2 linked regions of the Sandaracinus amylolyticus genome follow. The protein of the gene in region 1 interacts with the protein of each later gene in a pairwise test. Links are inferred from orthologs where the notes say so. Each region holds a gene or a part of one and is shown on either strand. Other genes may lie near its edges.

The links.
Region 2: the proteins of lpdA (region 1) and DB32_RS09805 interact in binary tests that used the Escherichia coli proteins (3 or more experiments, as listed by UniProt). The link is inferred for Sandaracinus amylolyticus from one-to-one orthologs.

What each region holds. Positions count from the first base shown.
Region 1 is NZ_CP011125.1:6,806,774-6,810,018, forward strand. Bases 199-3,133 are described here. They hold lpdA (dihydrolipoyl dehydrogenase), read left to right. Parts: upstream 199-918; coding sequence 919-2,349; downstream 2,350-3,133. Other genes in these bases: DB32_RS28770 (thiamine pyrophosphate-dependent dehydrogenase E1 component subunit alpha), read left to right, coding at 199-726; DB32_RS28780 (MopE-related protein), read right to left, coding at 2,430-3,074. In the rest of the region: more of DB32_RS28770, read left to right, coding at 1-198; DB32_RS28785 (nidogen-like domain-containing protein), read right to left, coding at 3,205-3,245. UniProt on the Escherichia coli protein: Lipoamide dehydrogenase is a component of the glycine cleavage system as well as of the alpha-ketoacid dehydrogenase complexes.
Region 2 is NZ_CP011125.1:2,336,083-2,339,245, reverse strand. What follows is about bases 45-2,897. They hold DB32_RS09805 (dihydrolipoamide acetyltransferase family protein), read left to right. Parts: upstream 45-712; coding sequence 713-2,083; downstream 2,084-2,897. Other genes in these bases: DB32_RS09800 (PEGA domain-containing protein), read right to left, coding at 2,185-2,897; DB32_RS09810 (hypothetical protein), read right to left, coding at 352-537; DB32_RS09815 (tellurite resistance TerB family protein), read right to left, coding at 45-312. Outside these bases: more of DB32_RS09815, read right to left, coding at 1-44; more of DB32_RS09800, read right to left, coding at 2,898-3,163. UniProt on the Escherichia coli protein: E2 component of the 2-oxoglutarate dehydrogenase (OGDH) complex which catalyzes the second step in the conversion of 2-oxoglutarate to succinyl-CoA and CO(2).

The sequences.
Region 1 (3,245 bases):
GGCCGCGCGGTCAACCAGGTCGCGTGGAGCTCGTGCATCGGACCGCAGATCCCGCAGGCGGTCGGCGCGGCGATGGCGGCCAAGGCGAAGGGCGACAAGGCCGTCAGCGTCGGCTTCATGGGCGACGGCGCGACCAGCCAGCCCGACTTCCACGCGGCGATGACGTTCGCCGGGATCCACAAGCCGCCCGTGGTGCTGATCTGCCAGAACAACCACTGGTCGATCAGCGTGCCCACCGCGAAGCAGACGGCGAGCAAGACGATCGCGGTGAAGGCGCACGCGTACGGCATCCGCGGCGTGCGCGTCGACGGCAACGACGTGCTCGCGGTCTATCGCGTGGTGAAGGACGCGGTCGATCGCGCGCGCGCCGGTGAGGGCCCGACGTTCGTCGAGAGCCTCACGTACCGCATGGGCCCGCACAGCTCGAGCGACGATCCGACGCGCTACCGCTCGAACGACGAGGTCGAGTCGTGGGCGAAGAAGGACCCGCTCGCGCGCTTCGAGCGCTACCTGCAGAAGGCCGAGCTGCTCGACGACGCGACGAAGGACGCGATCGAGGCGCGCCTGCGCGCGGAGCTCGATGCGGCGCTCGCGCAGGTCGAGGAGCTCGGCCCGCCGGCGCGCGAGACGGTGTTCGAGGACGTGTATGCGTCGTTGCCCGCCCACTTGGCGGAGCAGCGCGAGACGCTCCTCGCACTTCCGCCGGCCCCTCTCGGTCACCACTGATCTCCCAAGGGGGCTCCGCCCCTTTCGAGCCCCGGCCGCCGCCTAGCGGCGGCGCTGCGCGGGGGCCCCCTACGCCCCCTTGCTCTTGCTCAGCGCGGCACTCTCGAGAAAGAGCGCCGCTCGATTCCGCGACAGCCTCCGCTCCGACGCGGGGCTCGATGAACCCACATCTTCTTCGAAGGAACGTTCCTCATGGCCAACAAGAGCTTCGACGCGATCGTCATCGGCGGAGGTCCCGGCGGCTACCCGTGCGCGATCCGTCTCGGGCAGCTCAAGCAGAAGGTGCTCGTCGTCGAGAAGGAGTACGTCGGCGGCGTGTGCCTCAACTGGGGCTGCATCCCCAGCAAGGCGCTGATCGCCGCGTCCGGTCTCTACGAGCGGATCCTGCACGCGGAGAAGATGGGCATCACCGCGCAGGGCGTGCAGATCGACATCGGCAAGATGCAGGACTGGAAGGAGGGCATCGTCAAGAAGCTCACCTCCGGCGTCGCGACGCTGATCAAGGCGAACGGCGGCGAGATCGTGATGGGCACCGCGCGCGTGACCGGCCCCAAGACGGTCGAGGTCACGAAGAGCGACGGCACCAAGGAGACCTTCGAGGCGACGAAGGCGATCGTCGTCGCGACCGGCGCGACCCCGATCGAGCTGCCGCACCTCAAGATCGACGGCGAGACCGTGATCACCGCGCGTCAGGCCGTGTCCATGCGCGAGGCGAAGGGCACGATGATCGTCGTCGGCGGCGGCGTCATCGGCATGGAGCTGGGCATGGTCTACCAGAAGCTCGGCATGAAGGTGATCGTCGTCGAGCTGCTCGATCAGCTCCTCGGCGCGACCGATCCCGACCTCGTGCAGGTCGTGCAGAAGGCCTTCGAGAAGGCGGGCGGCGAGGTGCTGCTCAAGACGAAGGCGACGAACCTCCGCGTCGAGAACAAGAAGGCGATGCTCACCGTCGAGCTGCCCGACGGCGCCAAGCGCGACATCGAGGCGGACAAGGTGCTCGTGTCGATCGGCTTCCGCCCGAACGGCAAGGGCATCGGCCTCGAGGAGATCGGCGTGAAGCTCGATCAGCGCGGCCACGTGCTCGTCGACGACAAGCTCCAGACGAACGTGAAGGGCGTCTACGCGATCGGCGACGTGAGCGGCGCGCCCTACCTCGCGCACAAGGCGACGAAGGAGGGCGAGATCGTCGCCGAGGTGATCGCGGGCAAGAAGTCGGCGCGCGACTGGCGCACGATGCCGAGCGCGATCTTCACCGAGCCGGAGATCGCGACGACCGGCATGAGCGAGCGCGACGCGAAGGCCGCGGGCAAGAAGGTGAAGCTCGGCAAGTTCCCCTTCAGCGTGCTCGGCCGCGCGATGGCGATCGACAGCACCGAGGGCTTCGTGAAGGTCATCCTCGACGAGCAGACCAACGAGGTGCTCGGCGTGGCGATCGTCGGTCCCGAGGCGAGCGATCTGATCAGCGAGGCGAGCCTCGCGATCGAGATGTGCGCGTTCGCCGAGGACGTCGCGATGACGATCCACCCGCACCCGACGCTCGGCGAGGGCGTGATGGAGGCGTTCCACCAGGCGCTGGGGCACGCGATCCACACGAACAACCGCGCGCCGCGTCCCAGCGTCTGATCGACGAGCACGAAACACGAAGAGGCCGAATGCGGCACGCCGCGTCGGCCTCTTCGCGTTCCGTCCGTCTCGTCAGCGCGTCAGCACGAGCCGCCGGTGCACACGAAGTCGAGGTCGCACACGGGCCCGGTGCCGCACCGGCACTCCCCCGCGGTGCAGCGATCCGCCGACTGCGTGCACGTGGTCCCGCAGAACCCGCAGTTCTGCATGTCGGTCTGCAGGTCCACGCACCCGCCCGCGCAGCACGTCCGACCCGCCGCGCAGGGCGCGACGCCCGGCTCCGTCGAGCAGTCGCAGCTCCCGTCCTCGGTGCACACGTCGGCGCGCGTGCGGTCGTCCAGGCTCGCGCAGCCCTCGCAGCACTGCGCGCTCTCGTCGACGCGCCCGTCGCAGTCGTTGTCGCGCTCGTCGCAGAGCTCGGGCGCGCCCGCGAGCGAGCCGAACGGCGGTCGCACGTCGGTGCGCGCGTCGTCGCAGTCGCAGCGCGTCAGGTCGTCGCCGGCGCGGCACGCCTCGATGCCGTCGCCGTCGGTGTCGCCGCACGACGTGTCGCGGCCGTCGCAGTTCTGGTCCATGCGATCGCCGCAGATCTCGATCGCCGGCACGCACCCGCCGCCGCCGCCGTCGGTGCGCACCGTCGAGCCGTCGAGCCCTCCCGACGGGCCGCCGTCGACGCCCGGCGCGACCCCGTCGTCGTCGTCGCCCCCGCACGCGGCGGAGGCCACGAGGAGCAGCGCGCACGCATAGCTTCGCAGTCTTGCCCGGAGCGCTCGAGCGCGGGCCCCGGACGGGAGCGCGCGAGGCGCGCGGATCGGCGGTAGATCGGAGTCGACGAGTCTCATCGGCTCTCTCTCCTCACGCCCGACGAAGACGGCGGCGCACCGCGATCAGCGCGA
Region 2 (3,163 bases), 4.5 Mb from region 1 along the record:
CTCGAGGAGCGCCAGGTTCTCGCGCTCCTCCTCGCTGATCTCGCCGTCCGCGCCGACGATGCTCTTCGCCATCTCGAGGAAGAGCGCGCGGTGCTCGCGCGGGATGTCGTTCGGATCGACCTCGTCCGCGCGCGGCGGGAGCTCGAGCCACTGCTGGACCTGCTTCGCCTCGGCGTCGTCCAGCTTGAGCTTGCGCATCATCTTCTGGACGAAGCTGCGCTCCTGATCCGCGATCCGCAGATCGGCCCACGCGAAGGAGCACACGAACTTCATCAGACGCAGGCGGTCTTGGCTGTCGAGGTTGCCGAGCACGTGTCCTCCTGGGGAAAGGCGGCGAGTCTACACCGGGCGTCAGGGCGAGGCGGGCGCGCTCTCGTCGGCGCCGCCGAAGGTGCGCGCGGCACATCCGGCGAACGAGCGCGACGTCAGGTGGCTCACGGCCCAGAGCCCACCCACCGCACCGAGCACGAGCAGCACCACGAGGCGCACCAGGAAGCGTCGATCGCGCCGGAATGCGTGCTCCTCGAGATCGGCCATCGAGCGCGATGATGCGTCGGGGCGAGAGCCACCGCAAAGCCGTGCCACGAGCAGTGGGCATCTCGGTTGAAAGCCCCCAGGCAGTCTGGTAGTGACAGGCACCTTTTTCCGCGGCTTCCGCGGTGTTCGCGACGCGCCCGGCGAAATTCCGCGGGCGCGCGCAGGAGGAGCTCGAATGGCGACGACGGTCGTGATGCCTCCGCTCGGCGAGAGCGTGCTCGAAGGGACCGTGGGAAAATGGCTGGTCCAGGAAGGCCAGCGGGTCGAGCGCGATCAGCCGGTCGTGGAGATCCTGACCGACAAGACCGACAGCGAGATCCCGGCGCCGGCGTCCGGCCTGGTCGTGAAGCTGCTGGTGAACGAGGGCGACACCGTGCCGATCGGCGCGCGCCTGCTCGAGATCGACGAGACCGCGTCGGGCGCGGTCGCGGCCGCCCCCGCGGCTCCGGCGCCTGCCGCCGCGCCCGCGGCGCCCGCGCCGGTCGCGGAGCCGGCGAGCAGCGGTGAGCCCGGTCGCGCGTCGCCCGCGGTGCGCAAGCTCGCGCGCGAGATGGACGTCGACCTCGGCTCGATCGAGGGCACGGGCCAGGGTGGCGTCGTCACCCGCGAAGACGTGCTCCGCGTCGCGAGCGCGGCGCGCCCCGCAGCGGCCCCCGCGCGTCCCTCGGCGCCCGCGATCGCGCCGCCGCCCCCCGCGCCCGTCGCCGCGCCCGCGCCCGCGCCGCGTCCCGCGGCGACGTCGCCCGGTGTGCTCGCCGCCCCCGGCACCGCGCCGGCCGGTCTCGCCGAGGCGCTGCGCGTCCTGTCGGGACAGAGCGCGTTCAAGGTCCCGCCCTACCAGCAGCAGCCGGGCGACAAGGTCGTCCCGTTCTCGCGCCGCCGCCGGATCATCGCGGACCACATGGTCTACTCGAAGCTGTCGTCGCCCCACGTGGTGACGTTCGCCGAGTGCGACCTGCACAAGACCTCGGCGCTCCGCGACAAGCACAAGGACGCGCTGAAGAAGGAGGGCGTGAGCCTCACGTTCCTCGCGTTCGTCACGGCGGCGGTCGCGCGCGCGCTGCGCGAGTACCCGGTGATGAACTCGCGCGTGCTCGAGGACGCGTACGTGCAGCACCGCGACGTGAACCTCGGCATCGCGGTGGAGACCGACGAGGGCCTCGTCGTGCCGGTGATCCGCAAGGCGGACGAGCTGCGGGTGCGCGGCATCGCGCGCGCGATCGACGAGATCGCGACGAAGTCGCGCGACGGCAAGCTCACGCCGGACGACCTCGCGGGCAAGACGTTCTCGATCTCGAACCCGGGCCGCAAGGGCAACCTCGTCGGCGGCGCGATCATCTCGCAGCCGAACGTCGGCATCCTGCGCATCGGCGAGATCAAGAAGCGCGTCGTCGTGGTGGAGAACGACGGCCAGGACACGATCGCGATCCACCCGGTGATGTACATGGCGCTCTCGTACGACCACCGCGTGGTCGACGGCGTCGTCGCGAACGGCTTCCTGTTCCGCGTGAACGAGCTCCTCGAGAAGGGCGAGTTCGAGATCTGAGCCGTGGTTGTCGGAGGGGTCTTGGAGACCCCCTCCCCAACGCACGAAAACGGCCCCTCGCGGGGCCGTTCTCGTTCCGTCGGATCGGGTCCGCGGATCGCTCAGAACGAGCCGAGCACCATCGCGCCCGCGACGCTCTCGCCGACCATCGGGACCACGGCGACGTCGGTCTCTTCGTCGGCGAGCATCCCGCCCTCCTGCGTCGTGATCAGGAGGAACGCGGTCGTGCCCGCCGCGAGGATCGTCGTGATCAGGAGCGCGTCGGTGACGACCGCGAGCGTGCTCGCGCTGTCCGCCGCCTCGCGCCCGTCGACGCGCGCCTGCTCGCGCACCGCCTCGGGCAGGCTCGTGTCCTCGTACGTCGCGACGTGGCGCTCGAAGTCGTCGTTCGCCGCGAGCGCGAGCCCGCCGGTCACACCCGCTGCGATGCCCGCCGCGATCGTGATCGCGCCCGCGACCCACACGCCCTCGAGGATCCGGAACCCACCGCCCGAGCTCGGCGGCGGCGTCGGCTCGGGCTCCGCGATCGGCTCGACGACCGGCTCCGGCTCGGTGCTCGCGACGACCGGCTCGGCCTCCGTCCCCGTCGCCTCGACCGGAGACGCGCCCACGCCCGACGCCACGACCGCCTCCGCGCGCGCGAGGCGCACGTCGACGCGCGCGGTCTGACCGCCCGCGACCGTCACGGTGCGGCGCTCGGCGCGGTAGCCGTCGAGCTGGATGTCGATCGTGTGATCGCCCGCGACCACCCGCACCGGCTCGGCGATCGGCGCGCGTCGCTGCTCGGTGCCGTCGATCGTCACCACCGCGCCGTCGGGCGTGACGTGCAGATCGAGCTCGCCCACGCGCTGGCGCAGCCGCCGCACCGCCGCGTCGACCTCGCGGCGCTGCTCGCGCGACGCGCCGGTGCTCTCCGCGAGGAAGCGCTCGAAGTGGAACAGCGCCTCGAGCGGGCGATCGAGCTGCTCGTACGCGTTCGCGATGTTCACGCGCACCATCGGGTGCGGCGCGAGGCGATACGCCTCCTGGAACGCCTCGAGCGCGACCTGGTAGTCGGCGCGCCCGTACGCGTCGACGCCG